3 regions of the Bradyrhizobium ottawaense genome follow, and region 3 is predicted to be linked to each of the others. Evidence: riboswitches for the same ligand, from Rfam matches in the RefSeq annotation. Region 3 holds a riboswitch; each other region holds the start of a gene.
What was found. A riboswitch is a leader RNA that binds a small molecule or an ion and turns the genes downstream of it on or off. The one in region 3 is predicted to bind cobalamin.

Region 1: linked by a shared signal. The riboswitch ahead of CIT37_RS04600 (ribonucleoside-diphosphate reductase subunit alpha) and the one ahead of CIT37_RS35385 (hypothetical protein) in region 3 are both predicted to bind cobalamin.
Region 2: linked by a shared signal. The riboswitch ahead of CIT37_RS26695 (DUF1636 family protein) and the one ahead of CIT37_RS35385 (hypothetical protein) in region 3 are both predicted to bind cobalamin.

What each region holds. Positions count from the first base shown of each region.
Region 1 is NZ_CP029425.2:967,308-973,120, forward strand. Features, by position in the region: gene CIT37_RS40285 (ATP-binding protein) at 1-356, shown strand, start outside; gene CIT37_RS04590 (GNAT family N-acetyltransferase) at 1,625-2,266, shown strand; partial or broken gene CIT37_RS04595 (transposase) at 2,702-2,848, shown strand; cobalamin riboswitch at 2,974-3,144, shown strand; gene CIT37_RS04600 (ribonucleoside-diphosphate reductase subunit alpha) at 3,249-5,192, shown strand; gene CIT37_RS04605 (ribonucleotide-diphosphate reductase subunit beta) at 5,183-5,813, shown strand, end outside.
Region 2 is NZ_CP029425.2:5,581,056-5,586,868, reverse strand. Features, by position in the region: gene cbiB (adenosylcobinamide-phosphate synthase CbiB) at 1-148, shown strand, start outside; gene cobD (threonine-phosphate decarboxylase CobD) at 160-1,125, shown strand; gene CIT37_RS26705 (cobyric acid synthase) at 1,114-2,562, opposite strand; gene cobO (cob(I)yrinic acid a,c-diamide adenosyltransferase) at 2,568-3,203, opposite strand; cobalamin riboswitch at 3,244-3,463, shown strand; gene CIT37_RS26695 (DUF1636 family protein) at 3,558-3,932, shown strand; gene cobW (cobalamin biosynthesis protein CobW) at 3,929-4,963, shown strand; gene cobN (cobaltochelatase subunit CobN) at 4,963-5,813, shown strand, end outside.
Region 3 is NZ_CP029425.2:7,559,394-7,565,206, forward strand. Features, by position in the region: gene CIT37_RS35370 (P-loop NTPase fold protein) at 1-1,449, opposite strand, end outside; gene CIT37_RS35375 (hypothetical protein) at 1,370-2,467, opposite strand; gene CIT37_RS35380 (transposase) at 2,868-2,990, shown strand; cobalamin riboswitch at 3,228-3,429, shown strand; gene CIT37_RS35385 (hypothetical protein) at 3,806-4,252, shown strand; gene CIT37_RS35390 (class I SAM-dependent methyltransferase) at 4,654-5,813, opposite strand, start outside.

The DNA.
Region 1 (5,813 bases), 2.0 Mb from region 3:
CAGCCCAGCTGCCGGGCAAGGTCGGCCAAGCCGTACTAGCGGCGCTCGCTCTCGCGGTTGTTGATGACCTGGTCTGCCGTCGACTGGCGAACGTAGACGACGGCCTCAAAGCAGATCCGCCGCTTCCGGTGGATCGTCTACTGGAGGCGCGTCTTCTTGCCGCGATCCTCGACCGGCTCCTGCACCACCGCCACGTGCTGACGATCCGCGGCGACAGCTACCGACTCCGCGCCAAGAGTGGCTTCATCAAACCGCCGACCGCCGGTGACGGCCGTCCGGTCGGCTCCGCCTCCCTCCGTCCCGTCACCGGCGGAAGCGACCATCAAACGTCCGATGGTGGGGGCAGTTCTTCATGACGAAAAGGGGGCAGTTCCGGATGGCGTTCGACAGACTATGCTCAAGGTTGAACCCGGGCCAACTCAGCATCAAGGGCGGATAGATCCCTACCTATTCTGGGGAGGTCTTCGCTACATTGCCTTCTGATATGCTGCCCCGACGACTACAGTTTTCCAAGACAGAACGAAACAACATGACTCACCACGTGGATCTCGGACCTGGTGTGGCAAGCATACCAGCGCCAAGAAATCTTCCAAACCGTTCCGATCAGGGAGTGAGTTGGAACAAGTCCTACGAAGCCATCAACGCTTGTGGCCAAAAACCTCTTTTACGAGAGTTACTCACGCAACTACGTCAGCCTGCTGTCTTTCCCACTATGGCAAGGATCGCGGCGGATACAACTGACCTGGGCGTCAAGTACGACGAGGGCACGACAGCAACGTTTTCGCTCGATAGAGCTAACGCCGTTGTGCGAGCGATCGACACGCCTGACGATCAATCAATGCACGAAAGCTCTCGCGCGATCCCAAGTTGCGTTGTTCAGTAGGTCGACGGCGGCAGCGTCGTGGTATCCAGTCCCGTTGCCTTGATCCGACAATCGCGAATCGCGGCGATGATGCGCCGAGACAAGAACATCAAGGAGCGCGGACAACATGCGATAATTGGAAAGCCGCTGTACTACGCATATGAGTCTCGCAGACGAAAGCTCTCTCTGCCGGTGACCGCGGACACGACGTTGGCAATGGAGGTTTCGCACTTAGCATGTGTTTTGACCAAGAAACTTACGAGAACCGCTCAATACGAGACGAGGTGATGATTCCTTGCCTAGTCTGGACCTCGACGCGCGACACTTGGCTGGCTGTTTGCTCGTGCCGGAGCCCGGTTCAGGCAGCCATCGCCCGATGTTCGCCATGCCCTGACTTCTTCGCACTTGCAATATCAAAGGCGTCCTCATGTCATTCCCTTCGCGGACGGTTGCAGGCTGCCGAACCGTGTCGACCTTGAGAACGTCGGAGCTTCCTTGGGAAGGGCGGGGCGGGTTCCAGATAGGGCGTGGAAGCGCAGAAGCCCGCCAGGAATATGTAGATCCAAGCATTGCCTACCAAGGAGCCTTCGTCCGAAGTGGCCGTCAAAGTCAGCCGTCTGAGACAGGCGGAGATCTCGGAAGGGAAACCAAATGCACCCGGCGAGTCCCCGTCGGTGCATCCATTCCGCTCACCGTCAGATGTGTCGATGCCATGCTCCTCCTTGGAAGGCCAATGCCAAAACAGAGCCCCGAAACGACTTCATGACAGAAGAATCAGATATCAGATCTGCGAACGCAAACATTCGTGCAAGCACTGTCTGGACAATTGTGCTCGGCTTTGCCGCGGATCCGTTGATGCGTTGGAGCTGGCCTGACCCAAGGCAATACCTTAGAAGCATGCCTCAGTTCATTGACGCCTGTGGGGGCCGAGCATTTGCACATGGCACAGCCTACGTCGCGGGAGAGATTCGTGGCGCGGCCCTGTGGCTGCCTCCCAACGTGCAGCAAGATGAGGAGGCATTGGATGCAATCATGGCGCTATCCCTGCGCCCGGAGATTACCGAGGATATGGCACACTTGCGGCGGAGAATGGCCGAACATCGTCCCCACGAGCCACATTGGTATCTGCCACTCATTGCCGTCGATCCGAACTGGGTCGGAAAAGGGCTTGGCACGTTGCTGATGAACTACGCCCTTCAACGATGCGATGAGGACGGCATTGTTGCCTACCTCGAAAGTTCGAACCCTGAAAACATTCCCTTTTACCAACGTCACGGCTTCAAGGTCGTTGGTGAGATACAACACGGTTCTTCGCCGCCGCTCACGCCAATGTTGCGAACGGCTTCATTCCGACCCAGCAAGGCCGCGCCGCCGGATCGGCTCGTCACCCAGACTCAAGCATAGCTCCGCCTCATCCCGTTAGGATTGATTGCCAATAACCTGACATGACCGCGTTCGGTCAGGACGGCTTATGTTCGCGGCCAGACAACTGAGCACGTGAGGCGGCTCGCCGGGCCTGCGAAAAGCATACCAATCGTCTCTTCGGCAAAGTTGGCACGTCTGATGTGAGAGCTGGCGGGGTCAAATCCACTAAGCTGGGATATTGCCACGGGCGGCTGCATCGATTTGCGGTCGGGCTCCAGACAATTTTTGATCTAAGGCCACAGAAAGCGATGAATGGCGAGACGCGTATGGCTACCGAAACCCGATCCGGCCCAACTCAATTCGCGGACCGCGAACCGATCGATGCCAACATTCAGGATGTCCAGGGTTGCTGTTCCCCTGTTGGAGAATTTGCGACGCCACTTCCAAAGGTTTGAGCACATCTTGGCCGATCGCAGGCGCTGGGTCGTCGAGCGCACCTTTGCGTGGCTCGGCAGATGTGGGCATCTCTGCAAAGACTTCGAAGGTTCCGCCGCTACCGAGCTCGCCTGGCCGCTCGTCGCCCATCTGAGGCTCCTAACTCGCCGATTGGCCAGGCCTTGAGACATCTATGTTTTTTGAGTGAGGCTCTCAGGACAGGCGCTCGGCGAATTTCGAACCTCGACCTCGGGGCTGCTCCAACTGGTTAACTTGACTGTGCCGTCTTGACGAGTCTGGGCAAAGGCTTCTATATGTGGTGTCGTAGTGGTTTTAAATTCGCATATATGGTGGCACGGTGTTAGGGGGGAACCCATTGTGTCGGCAGCGGCTATTCCGAGGCATTAGCGCGACAGCGCTGGGAAGGCCGACAGCCGCAGCGACCCGCGAGCCAGGAAACCTACCGCGACAGAACCCATGTCCTCGGGCGGGGTGCCCGGTGGGTCGCTTGCAGCCGGGGACATTTGCCCGGTCCCCTCGCAAGTCGTCCGCACGGTCCCAGCCCCCAAATATCACGGGGTTGCCGATGTCGGCGTCTTACGATTTCGATCAGTATGGTCATCTCATTGAGCTGCCGAGTGTGCGGCAGCCCTCAGCGCAGGCAAAGCCTACCACACCTGAACTGTGTCTTGTGCAGCCCCCAGCATTGCCGGCTCCCCTGCCGAGGCCCCCCGCGCGATCGCCAACTCCGTCTGACCTTTCGCTCGATCGGTCGCGCGACGACCTGCTGACCTCGTTTGGTAGGCTGACGCTGACCGACCGCTATCTGCTCGCCGGCGAAGGCCTCCAGGACATGTTCGCCCGAGTGTCTTGCGCCTTCGCGGACAATGTTGCGCATGCCCAACGTCTATATGATGCGATGTCTCGGCTGTGGTTCATGCCGGCCACACCGGTGCTCTCCAACGGCGGCACGACGCGCGGCCTTCCGATCTCGTGCTTCCTTAACTCAGTGTCGGACTCGCTCGAAGGCATCGTCGGCACCTGGAACGAGAACGTCTGGCTTGCTTCCAATGGCGGCGGCATCGGCACCTACTGGGGTAATGTTCGCTCAATCGGCGAGAAGGCGAGGGGCGGCGTCACCTCGGGCATCATCCCGTTCATCCACGTCACGGACGGCCTCACGCTGGCGATCAGCCAGGGCTCGTTGCGGCGCGGCTCGGCGGCGGTCTATCTCGATATCCACCATCCCGAGATCGAGGAGTTCCTCGAGATCCGCAAGGCGTCTGGTGACTTCAACCGCAAGAGCCTCAACCTACATCACGGCATCAACGTCACCGACGAGTTCATGTGTGCCGTGGGCGCCGGCACCGCATTCGCTCTGCGCAGCCCGAAGACTAACGAGGTCGTCCGCGAGATCGACGCCCGCCAGCTGTGGCAACGCATCCTTGAGAACCGGCTGCAGACCGGCGAGCCTTATCTCTTGTTCATCGACACCGTGAACCGTGCGCTCCCCAAGCACCAGCGCGAGCTCGGCCTCGAGGTCTCGACCTCCAACCTGTGCAGCGAGATTACCCTGTCGACCGGCATCGATCATCGCGGCGAGGAGCGCACCGCGGTTTGCTGCCTGTCGTCGCTCAACCTCGAGACCTGGGACCAGTGGAATGAGGAGCCCGGCTTCATAGAGGACGTCATGCGCTTCCTAGACAACGTGCTCACGCACTTCATCACGGTGGCGCCGGACGGAATGAAGCGTGCCCGCTACGCCGCCCTGCGCGAGCGCTCCGTTGGCCTCGGCGTCATGGGCTTCCACTCGTTTCTCCAGGCCAAGGGCATTCCAATGGAGGGTACCTTGGCCAAGTCATTCAATCTGAACATGTTCCGAAAACTCCGTCGCGAAGCCGACGCCGCATCCGTGGCGCTCGCTCGCGAGCGTGGCCCGTGCCCGGATGCCCTGGAACGCGGCGTGATGGCGCGCTTCAGCCACAAGATCGCAATCGCGCCGACCGCCTCGATCAGCATCATCTGCGGGGGCACCAGCGCCTGCACTGAGCCGATCCCGGCCAACATCTACACCCACAAGACGCTATCCGGCGCCATCTCGGTGCGCAATCCGCACCTCGCTAAGGTGCTGGCCGCGAAAGGCGCCGACACCTCGGCGACCTGGGAGTCGATCATCGCGCACGACGGATCGGTCGCCCATCTCGACGTCCTGTCGGAGCACGAGAAAGCGATCTTTCGCACCGCCTTCGAGATCGACCAGCGCTGGATCGTCGAGCTTGCCGCCGACCGCGCCGCGTTGATTTGCCAGAGCCAGTCGATCAACCTCTATCTGCCGGCCGACGTCGATAAGTGGGACCTCCACATGCTGCACTGGACGGCGTGGAAGCGTGGGGTGAAGAGCCTCTACTACTGTCGATCAAAGTCGATCTCGCGCGCGGCGTTCGCCGGCAAGATTGCCGGGGATGCAACGCCGACGCAGCAGCCGGCGCGGCAGCGCACCGACTATGAGGAGTGCCTCGCATGTCAGTGATCGATCTATCGCGCGCCGATCCGCGCACGTTGATCGGCAAGGGACGCGTCGGCCTCCTTGACTCGACCGGCAGCTACGACGTCGATCGCTATGCCTGGGCTTACGAGTTCTGGAAGCGCCAGCAGCAGACCCACTGGATGGGCGAGGAGGTGCCGCTCGGCGCCGACCTCAACGACTGGGCTTCGGGCCGCGTCACCGACAGCGAGCGCGCGCTGCTCACCCAGATCTTCCGTTTCTTCACTCAGTCGGACATCGAGGTCGGCGACAACTATTTCAAGCGGTACATTCCGATCTTCCAGCCACTCACCGTCCAGATGATGATGGCCGCTTTCACTAACATGGAGACGGTTCATATCGACGCCTATGCCCTGCTACTCAAGACGCTCGGTATGCCTAAGACCGAGTTCGAGGCATTCCGCGGCTATGCGCAGATGCGCGCCAAGGCGGACTACATGCACGAGTTCGGCGTCGACAGCGTGGCGGATGTCGCCCGTACCCTGGCGATGTTCGGCGCCTTCACCGAAGGCATGGCCTTGTTCGCCAGCTTCGCCATGCTGCTCAACTTCCCACGCCACAACAAAATGAACGGCATGGGACAGATCGTAAGCTGGTCAGTGCGCG
Region 2 (5,813 bases), 2.0 Mb from region 3:
CATCTATCACGGCAGCGCGACCGACGAGCCTTGGCTCAACGAGGGCGCGCGCGATCCGCGCGCCGCTGATATCGCCGAGGCACTGACGGTCTACCGCCGCGCCATGGTGCTGCTCGCTGGCACCCTTGCGATCCTGGCTTTCGCATGAAAGAACGGGACATGCGCGAGCACGGTGGAAATCTGGATCTGGCACAGCAGCGTTTCGGCGGACGCGCGGAAGATTGGATCGATCTGTCGACAGGGATCAACCGGCTGCCTTATCCCGTCGGCGAGATCGATGCGCACTATTGGAATGCGCTGCCCTCGCAATCCGACATCAACGCCCTGCATCAGGCGGCGCAGCATGCCTATCGCACCAGCGCACCGATCGTTGCGATGGGCGGCGCGCAGGCTGCCATTCAATTGCTGCCGCGGCTGTTACGAACCGGCCGCGCCCGCATCCTCGGACCGACGTACAATGAATACGCAGGGGTTCTGTCGGCCGCAGGCTGGGATGTCCAGGAGGTCAGGGAACTCGACGCGCTGGCGGGCGCGGATCTTGCGGTGATCGTCAATCCCAACAACCCCGGCGGACAGCATCGTGCACCAAAGGATCTGCTCGCACTGCTGCCGCGCGTCGGCCGCCTCGTCATCGACGAGAGCTTCGTCGACGCCGTTTCGCAGCTGTCGCTTGCATCGGAAGCCGATCGACCGGGACTGCTGATCCTGCGCTCGTTCGGAAAGTTCTATGGCCTTGCCGGCCTGCGGCTCGGCTTCGCGATCGGCAATGCCGCCGACATTGGCAAGCTTGCGTCGATGTCGGGTCCATGGCCGGTTTCGGGAGCGGCGATCGCGATCGGCTGTCGCGCGCTGCGCGACGACGCCTGGGCTGAGACCACGTCAGCGCGACTTGCCCGGGACTGTGTTCGCCTCGATGCCATAGCGCAAGCGCAAGGCTGGATGCTGCTTGGGGGGACGCCGCTGTTCCGTCTCTACGAGACACCCGACGCGCTCGCCGCGCAAGACAGACTGGCACAAAGCCAGATCTGGTCGCGCGTCTTTGCGCAAAAGCCGACATGGCTTCGGCTCGGGCTTCCCGGCAGCGAAGCCGAATGGATGCGCCTTGCCGAGGTGCTAGCGCGCTAGCGCAAGCAGACCTTCGACGTCGAGATGCTTTTCGATGTGGTCGGCGAGCGCATCGAGCGCACTCTCGACCCGGGCGTGGTAGGGCTCGTTGCCAGCGGGAATGTCGAGCTTTGCGAGGTACGCCTTGCGGAAATCATCCGACGTGAACAGGCCGTGCAGGTAGCTGCCCTGCACGCGGCCATCGCGCGAGATCGCGCCTTCGGTCTCGCCGTTCAGTGTCGCAAACGGGCGCGCACGATCGGGCCCATCGGTACGGCCGATGTGAATTTCGTACGCCTCGATCGGCTGATCCGTAGCGGCATGCACAGCCGTAACCCGCGTCAGCGTCTTCTGCGGACTCATCACCGTGTCCACATCCAGCAGCCCGAGCCCCGCCGTGTCGCCCGCGGGACCTTCAATTCCCTGTGGGTCCGCGACGCTGCGTCCCAGCATCTGATAGCCGCCGCAGAGGCCGAGCACATAGCCACCCCTGCGGTGATGCGCGAGCAGATCGATGTCCCAGCCTTGCGCGCGCAGGAAGGCGAGATCGCCGCGGGTGGACTTTGAGCCGGGGATGATGACGAGGCGGACATCGCCGGGGATGGCTTCGCCGGGGCGTACCATCACGAGATCGACGCCCGGCTCGAGCTTGAGTGGATCGAGATCGTCGAAATTGGCGATCCGCGACAGCGCGAGGCAGGCGATCTTGCATTGGCCCGGCTTGCGCGCATCGCTGAGGCCCTGCGCATCCTCGGCCGGCAGCTCGCCGGCGCGGGCGAACCAGGGCAGCACGCCAAGGCCGCGCCACGCGGTCTTTTGCTCGATCAGCCTGTAGCCGTCGTCGAACAGGGTGGGATCGCCGCGGAACTTGTTGATGACAAAACCCCGGATTATCGCGGCATCGTCGGGGTCGATCACCGTCTTGATGCCGACGAGCTGGGCGATGACGCCGCCGCGGTCGATGTCGCCGATCAGCACGACCGGCACGTCGGCCTTGCGCGCAAAACCCATATTGGCGATGTCGGCCTTACGCAAATTCACCTCGGCCGGACTGCCGGCGCCTTCCACCAGCACTAGATCGGCGCGTGCCTTCAGCCGCTCAAAGCTCTCCAGCACCGCGCCCATCAGCGAGGGCTTCATCGCGGCGTAGTCACGCGCGCGCGCAGTCGCGATGCGCTTTCCGTGGACGATCACCTGCGCGCCGACATCGGTCTCGGGCTTGAGCAGCACGGGGTTCATGTCGGTGTGCGGTTCGACGCCTGCTGCCAGCGCCTGCAGCGCCTGGGCGCGGCCGATCTCGCCGCCATCGATGGTGACGGCGGCGTTGTTCGACATGTTCTGCGGCTTGAACGGCAGCACGCGCAGGCCGCGCCGCGTGAAGGCACGCGCAAGGCCTGCGACGATGAGCGACTTGCCCACGTCCGAGCCGGCCCCCTGGATCATCAATGCGCGCGCCATCGAACTCAGAACTCGACGCCGGCCTGCGCCTTGATGCCGGAGCGGAAGGGATGCTTGACCAGCGTCATCTCGGTGACGAGATCGGCGATCTCGATCAGCTCGTCCTTGGCGTTGCGCCCGGTGAGGACGACATGCGTCATCGGCGGCTTCGAGGTGGTCAGAAACTCGACGACCTCGGCGATGTCGAGATAGTCGTAGCGCAGCGCGATGTTGATCTCGTCGAGCACGACCATGCGCAAGCTCTCATCGAGGATCAGCTCCTTGGCCTTCTCCCAGCCGGCGCGCGCGGCGGCGATGTCGCGGGCGCGGTCCTGCGTCTCCCAGGTAAAACCTTCGCCCATGGCGTGGAACTGGCAGAGGTCGCCGAAATGGCCGGTGAGCAGGCGTCGCTCGCCGGTATCCCAGGCGCCCTTGATGAACTGCACGACCGCACAGGGGAAGCCATGGGCGACGCAGCGGACGATCATGCCGAAGGCCGAGGAGGACTTGCCCTTGCCGGCGCCGGTGTGGACGATGATGAGGCCCTTTTCGCCGCTCTTGGTCGCCATGATCTTGTCGCGGGCGGCCTTCTTCTTCGCCATTTTCGTGGCGTGGCGGGCGTCGGTTTCCTCGGCCGTTTTTGTATCCGGTTCAGGCGTCATCGGTCCCGGTCCTTCGGCTTGACAAGTGGCGGCCACCGGCAAATGGTGGCCCGGCGTTGGTTCCTGTCCTATGACAGGCGAAGAGGGAATGCGATAGGGTCCGAATCGGCAAGATTTGGGTCCAAAATGCAGCCGCCCCCGCGACCGTGACCGGAGAGATGCCCGAAGCCACTGATTCCCGCGGGAATCGGGAAGGCGGGGATCGAAGGGCAAAACCCTGCTCCGCAAGCCGGGAGACCTGCCAGCGCGGACGAGTTTTGGACCGGCGGACGGGGTGTTCCGCGACGGGGAAACGGGCCTTCTGAAGAATGGTCCGTGTGCCTCATCGCCTCCCGCTGTTATCTGGAAGAGGCGATGACCGTCACACTTCACGTCTGCATCACCTGCCGTGCCGGCGAGACGCCTGGCGAGGGCGAGGCGACGCCCGGCAAGCGCCTGCATGGGGCGATCCTCGACGCCGGCGTGCCCGAGGGCGTCAATGTGGTTCCCGTCGAATGCCTGTCGGCCTGCAATCAGGGCTGCTCGGTCGCGCTCAGCGCGCCCGGCCGCTGGTCGTATGTCTATGGCCGCCTGTCGGATGCGAATGCGCGGGATGTGGTCGCGGGCGCCGCGGCTTATGCGGCGGCGCCGGATGGTCTCGTGCCCTGGCGCAGCCGGCCGGAAATATTCCGCAAGCAATCGCTTGCCCGCATTCCCCCCATTGCCGTCGTGCCGGAGGCCGCCGAATGAACTCGCTCGCAAAAGTCCCTGTGACGGTGGTCACCGGTTTTCTCGGCTCCGGCAAGACGACGCTGATCCAGCATCTGCTCAGCAATGCCGGCGGCAAGAAGCTCGCGGTGCTCGTGAACGAGTTCGGCAGTGAGGGCGTCGACGGCGAGATATTGAAATCCTGCGCCGATGCCAATTGCCCGGAGGAGAACATCATCGAGCTCGCCAATGGCTGCATCTGCTGCACGGTCGCCGACGATTTCATCCCGACCATGGAAAAACTGCTGGCGCGGCCCGTGCGGCCCGATCACATCCTGATCGAGACCTCGGGCCTGGCGCTGCCGAAGCCGCTGCTGAAGGCGTTCGACTGGCCGGAGATCCGCTCGCGCATCACCGTCGACGGTGTGATCGCACTTGCCGATGCCGAGGCCGTCGCCGCCGGCCGCTTTGCGCCGGATCCTGATGCCGTCGAAGCGCAGCGGGCGGCAGACCAAAATCTCGATCACGAGACGCCGCTGTCGGAGGTGTTCGAGGATCAGATCGCCTGCGCCGATATCGTGCTGCTGACCAAGGCCGATCTTGCGGGCGCGGCGGGGCTTGAAGCGGCCAAGGCGGCGATTATTGCCGAGATGCCACGCCGCGTGCCGATGCTCCCCGTGACCGACGGCGCGATCGATGCGCGCGTCATCCTCGGTCTCGGCGCCGCCGCCGAGAACGATCTCGCCGCGCGCCCCTCGCATCATGACGGCGAGGAGGAGCACGAGCACGATGACTTCGCCTCCGTCGTGGTCGACCTTCCTGAAGTCGCCGACGTCGATGCGCTGGTCGCATCCGTCCAGAAGCTGGCACGCGAGCAGAACGTGCTGCGGGCCAAGGGTTACATCGCGGTCGCGGGCAAGCCGATGCGGTTGCTGCTGCAGGCCGTCGGCGAGCGCGTGCGCCACCAGTTCGACAAGCCGTGGGGTGCCGGTCACAGGCGGTCGAAGCTCGTCGTGATCGGCGAGCACGGCGATATCGACGAGGCCGCCATCAAGGCAGGACTAGGTATCTGATGCACGTCGTCTTCCGCGAGAGCCGCGGTCTGGAGGAGACCGCGACGCCAAGGGATATCGGCCAGGACCCGGCCGATCTCGTGGTGCTCTCGTATTCGGATTCGGATCTCGCGGCGTTCGCAGCCGGCTGGCGGCGTGGCCGCGAGAACCTGCCGACGCTGCGGCTCGCGAACCTTGCTGAGCTGCGTCATCCGCTGTCGGTCGACACCTATATCGAGCGCACGCTGTCGCAGGCGCGCGGCATTCTGGTGCGGTTGATCGGCGGGGAGTCCTACTGGCCGTATGGGCTTGCGGCCCTGCAACAGCTTGCGAAGGACCGTGGCATTGTGCTGGCCGTGCTACCGGCCGATGGCCGTGACGACACGCGGCTCGATGCATACTCGACCTTGCCGGTCTCGACGCTGCGCCGGCTCAAGGTGCTCTGCGACACCGGCGGCCCGGTCGCGGCGCAGGCCGCGATTGCACAGCTCGCGCTGGCCTCGGGCCTCTATGCCGGGCCAGTTATCGGCGAGACGACCGCGCCCGAGATGGGGTTCTACGATCCCGCGCGTGGTGTCATTGCTGCGCCGGTGGGCGGCGAGGGCAGGCCGCGCGCGCTGGTGACGTTCTATCGCTCCTATCTCACCGCTGCCGACACCGGCCCGGTCGATGCCCTGATCGCGACGTTGCGTCAGAAGGGATTTGACACTTGTGGCGCGTTCGTCACGTCGCTGAAGGCTGCGGGCGTTGCGGATTGGCTGCGCGCGTATCTTGCGCAAAATCCTCCGGCGGCGATCGTCAATGCAACGGCGTTCTCGGCCATGGGCGACGACGGCACGACACCATTCGACGCCGCATCCTGCCCGGTGTT
Region 3 (5,813 bases):
CGCCTCGAGGAACGCCGCCAAACGCGGTCCCTGGACCGGATCGGCATCGGCGAGCGCAATGCAGGCCGTAAGTATTTGCGGCGCGCCCCACTCCTGTTCCTTGCGGGCGCGCTCGAGAAGTCGATCCATAATCACTGTGGTTTCGATCCGGGGCACCCGGACCAGGCGGTCCCTCAACCGAGCTGACATTTCCGGATGTTCGAGCATCGCCGCGAGAAGTTCGGCGCCGTCGGAGGACAGGCGATCTTCAGGAGTGATCAGCGGCGCATGCTCGCGGCTGACGTAAAGAGCCCCGCGGAGATCGACGTCATGCAACGGCGGCGAAAGCGCCAGCCATTCGCGCACGAAGTCGCCGGTCCACGGATCCTTCGTCTCCAGGTCGCGACCGGCGGCCGCTGCCTCCTCCCAGTCCTTCAGGAACGCGGGCTTTCCTTCCGCGTCCGTCGTCACATTCTTGACGAGCTCGGCATAGGCTTTGGCGTCGCCGATGCGCTCGAACAGAAGGAGCTTAGCGAGGACCGCCTCATCCACGCCCACACCCTGCGCCTTGGAGATGGTCATGCGGATCGATAGCGCGTTCAGGAAGCGCTTGATCAGGCGGGGATTGCCGACAATTCCGGACGCCGTTGTCATGAGCGAAGACAGCCGCTCGGCAGTGTCGAGTTGTCCGACCAGCGATCCCGGTAAGCCGATGTCAAGCGAGTTGACGAACGCGCGGTCCACCTTCTTGCCCTGCCAAGTGCTCTTCAGTTGACGGATCACGGCGGCGCGAATCTTCTCCTTGTCGGGCTCGGGCAGGTCGCTGTTGTCCACGAATAGCAGCATCATGTATGCGCGGACCTCCTGCGTGCCGAGTTGCGGCACGCGGATCGGAACCTGGATCAGCTTGTCGAAGTAGTTCGTTACCATCAAGTCATTTTCGAAGCCCGCGAAGTGCTTGCGGACTGCGTGCTTGATCATGTCGTTGTCCGCAGCGATGACGAAGGCGGTGTTCTTGAGGAATAGGAAGAGGCGGATGGCTTCGAGCGTCGAGATCGTTGTCTCGGGCAGGCAGCGGTCGAGATCGTCGATCAACACGACAAGCGTGATACCGAGTTCTTCAAGGGTTTGCTCGAGCGTGTCGCGCAGAGCCTGAATTTCCTTCGGAGGAGACGTTTCCTCCTTCGGTTTTAGAAGCTCGCCGCCTTCCTTGACGGCATCGCCGACGGCCTTCTTCGCCGCATCGGCATCGCTCTTCCCGAAGCCCTCGCTCCACATCTTTCTGCCGAGTTCGAAGAACTCGCCGGCGGCCCCGACCGGCGGAACGCCGAAATAGATCGAAGCCGCCGACGTCGTTGCGAGCTTCGCCACCCGCAGCCACTTCACCCGCTTAGCAAGAGCGGCAACCTTTTCGAGCGCTGTCTCGCGGCTTTCGGCCTCGTTCGCAAGCTTGTCCGCAATGACGTCCATTAGGGCGGCGCGCGACGTGGGTCGGGGCCTCGAGCGCCTTGAACGAGTAGTAGTCGCGCCCGTGGAACTGGCGGTCCTTCAGGTGGCGGTTGAGCTCGTTCAGGGTGGACTTGATGCCGGTGAAGGCATCGTCGAGCCGATGGAGAAGGTCGTCCCGGAATGCCGAGGTCATCTCCGTCTCAGCGTTCCGACACTGCTCCGCGTACTGGACCAATTCATGCCCATCCAATCGGTCCTTTTCGGCGACCGCCCACTGCTCGACGGCCGACGGCGTCGCCTCCTCGGCGGTGAACGGCGGCACGAGATAGAAGTCCTGCCCGTGCTTGTTCACGGCGCCCGTCATTTCCCTCATCAGGGTGGAGCGCCGGTTGGTAGAACGGTTTTCACGGTCCGCCGTCAGCCCAGCGATGCGGTCCGACAAGGACTGAGCCGCCATTTCGGCCACCTTCGACCGGTAGTCGCTCATCTCCCTCGATTGCGGGAATCCGTCCAGCAGCTGGCGCGCGCGGGCGCGACGTGCCACCGCCAGGACTTCACGATTGTTCTTCATGTAGTCTTCATACGCGCCCTCGGCCCTGTCTTTCGCGCTGTGTGCCCGGGTCGACGCATCCTGTGTCTCGGTCTTGAGCCGGTTTGCCGTCTTGACCTCCGCGGCTAGGCGCTCCAGATCGGCAACGAGCTTGGGATCGCGATTCCGCTTGGCGTCTTCGATATTTTTGCCGATTTCCGCCAGCTTGCGATCGAAAGCAGCCAATTCCTCGCCGCATCCAAAGCAGGTCAGGCCAGAGTCGCGGATGGCCTGGAATTGCGCGAACATGGCTTCGAACAGCCGTGCCTCATCCTCCGCGCGCCGGACATCTCCCGCCGATCCAGCAAGTTGCTGGAGCAATTGCTGCCGTTCGGCCTGAAGCTGTTGGCGCATCTGCTCCTTCCGACCGTCGACTTGCGCGATTTCGAGCAATCTCTCGTCGAGATTCCCGACGAAGAAGCCTTCGACTTCGTGGTTGGTCTCGTTCACCCTGACCCTAGCCGTAAGCAGGCTGCGCGCAAGCTTCTCCCCGCGGAGTACCATGACCTCTCGAATTCCGCGCTGTTCGACGCCATCGTCGCAATGGCGTTCTGCCTTGCAGATCGCGACGCGCGGTTCAGGGTCAGCGTGAAGTACCTCGCAGGGCTAACACCGGACATGCTCAGCACGACAGGCAGGGCGATCATAGGCGGACAAGCCGGCTTCGATACACTGTGCGAACGGTTGAGACATGTAAACGGCACCCGAGCCGGCCATCACGGCCGCATCAAAGAGCTGGGACATTTGGCTGGGCTTTCGACGTCGGAGTCGCCCCTCGATCCTCAGATCAGGTCGATCTTGCTAGAGAAGATCGAAACGAACATCGCAAATGCCGTCGAGGCGGAGTCTCTTGAAACTCGCTGCCCGTGTGGTCGAGACCACGAGCCGCATTCGCCTTGCGTTCGCCGCGGCATGTCCCGAAGCCGACCTGATCCGCGGCTTGCCCGGCGCGCTGCTGCCGCTCAGTCCTTGACCGGCGGGGCGTCCGCCCCCCGTTCGCCCAACTTATCCCTCAAGCGCGTTGCAAAGTACGGGTCGTCAGGCGGTGAAAAGCCGAAGGCAATCCTGTGCGCCTCGTCAGAGCAGATGTGCGGCCACATCAATCGGACTAGAAAAACGCACTCTCACGAATAGGACGGGCTAAACTGTCACATGTTGTGTCACTCAGCACTCGATTCACGCCCCTTGCTTGACTCGGTTATGAGGGGCCTTCAGTCTGGTTATCGGTAGCGCCGAAAGGCGTATCAAGGGAATACGGTGCGTCCTCACGGACAAGGCCGAAGCTGCCCCCGCAACTGTAAGCGGCGAGCCGACGACAGTTGGGCCATTGGGTTCGTTCGTTCGAACCTGGGAAGGTGGTCGGAGGCGTCAACCCGCGAGCCAGGAAACCTTGCTGCCGGTCGTGGTCATGGACTGACGCAGGGGCGGGGTGCTCCAAGACGTTGCAAAGCCGATCGAGATCTGCCGCATTCGGGGCGAACGGCTGCCGCTCACGGCGAATGTGCGTGACGGCTTTTTGTTTCGCCCGTGGTCATCACCGTTTTCATTTCAAACGTAGTAGCCGTGCCGGCGCGAGTTTCGGCGTCAACTTCAATCCTGCTCAAACAGCGCTGGCTGTCCGGGTCAGCATTGACGCTAGGAATCGTGCTGGCCTCGATCGCCGCAGCGGGATCGGCGTCCGCACAGCCTCCGCAACTGCTCAATCCGTGATTGTCTCCTCGGCCAATCCGTGGGGCAACACCGTCACCGCGGCAGCAGCAGCGGCGCGAGCGCGTACGCCTCTGGTACGTGGCCGCGACCCGGGCGCGCGACCTGCTGATCCTGCCTAGGCACTCCGCCGACCTGTCGGACAAGTGCTGGGCAAAGCTCGTCGATTTGGGCCTGGCTGGTCTCCCGGCGATCAACCCGAACGACGTCGGCACCGCGAAGGAAAGGAACGTCACGCCGCTAGAGAACGGGCAGACCCGCGAGACCTTCGCCGCCGAGGCGACCGCTATCTTCGATGTGCGCAAGACCGTGATCTGGCGTCGCCCGAGCCGGAGCGAACTTGATCAGGTGGACGAGCCAGAAGCGAAGATCGAAAGCGGGGAAATTCCGGAAACCGGCGCTGCGGAGCCTGCTGCCGTTCTCAGAAGTTCGACGCGTGGCACCATCCTTCACAAGCTAATCGAGGAGGTGCTGACCGGAGAAGCCTGCGACGCCAGGGCGGACTTGAAACGCGGGCTGCGGAACTGATCCGGCAGATGGGGCACGAACCGGCGGAGGATCCGAAGATGGGCATCAGCGCCGTCGAACTGACCGCCACGGTGCTGCGGACGCTCGCTCTTCCGGACGTCGTGACGCCGCGACCGCGTCTCGCCCCCGAGCTCCCGTTGTTCGGAAGCCAGACTCACGAAGGCGGCAAGGTCCTGCTCTCCGGACAGGTTGACGCGATCGCGTTCGACGAGGCCGGCGCCATCGACGCGGTCGTCGATTGGAAGAGCGACGTGGCTCCGGATGCGCCGAGCATCGGCCACTACAGACAGCAGATCGCCGACTATCGGAAGCAGACGAACCTAAGCGGGACAGGTCGTCGATGTGACTTGAGCCCCCGCGGCTGCTGCTCAGGATCCAAGCGCCGTCTCTGCCGGCCTGGTCTACCTTGCCGAGCTGCGGTTGCTCACGCTTGGCTGAGATCGAATCTGAAAGTTCTCCGCAGTTTCACGGATTTCGAAATTGATCGGTCCAGGTCGCCCGTCCGGAGTTCGGGCCCACAGGTATGCGGAGCCTTCATCCAGCACGATCGACTCGACCGAGAAGCCTGCACGCTTAACCAATCCGGCGAGATCGTCCGGCGGGATGAGGCCGTAGAAGGAATGGCCCCTAAGCGAGTCCATGAGGAAGCCGTTGCCGTATGGTTGACAATTCGGGAGATTCTGCATCCTTGTAAAATCAGAATTGCGATAGAGCGTCACAAACAAGCAAGTGCCGTTTGGCTTTAGCTTAGCTCTCATCAGTTGAACGATGCCAAGTCTCACGCTTGCCGATGGGATCACAGAAAGAACGTTTATGCAGAAGCCGCGGTCGTATCTCCGGTCATGGGAGGCAAACTGACCCACGGTGAGGGCGTGGACGTGATTTGATTTGCCGACGTAATCGCGGATGGTGGTCGAACGACCGCGGATCATTTGACCCCTTGAAAGCTGCACTTCCGAATCCACCAACGCAAGTTCGCCGGTGGTTTTGGCTATTGCCCGTTCGTAACGCAGTTTGCCGCAGCCAAAGTCGAAGCTGGAATGAATTGGCTCGAGACGCGAGATCAGCTTCTTAAGATAGGCCCAACTCTGTGTTTCCGGCTTGGCTGCGTTTTCGCTCCGGACGATGATATCCTTCCCGATCTTGTACCACATCAGATGGCCGCCTCTGTGAATGCTTGGCGGTTGCCTGCACTTGCCTCGGCATTCCCGGCTATCTGTTGGATCTGGGGATCCGCCCTTCGTTCCAGCAATCCATACCGAAGATGCATAAATAGAAGCGCGGCCATCGAGGCGGTCCAAAAAATGATCAGAAACCAAGCTGCCCTGGCGAAGGCGGATAAGACCGCGAAGCCTGTGAGTATGAAGAGCCACTCCAAGGCAACCCAATATGTGCCAAGCCTCCAATGCGCTTTCGATGTCGTGCTTGTCGACGAGCGGATGTTCGCTTCGGCTGGACGCGTATTTGTAGAACGTCGCTCTCACGAGGGGATGGCGGTCGCGTTTGAGATTTGCCACCTGACGGGCCGACATCTGCGCACCCGACATGACAGCCAGAGGGA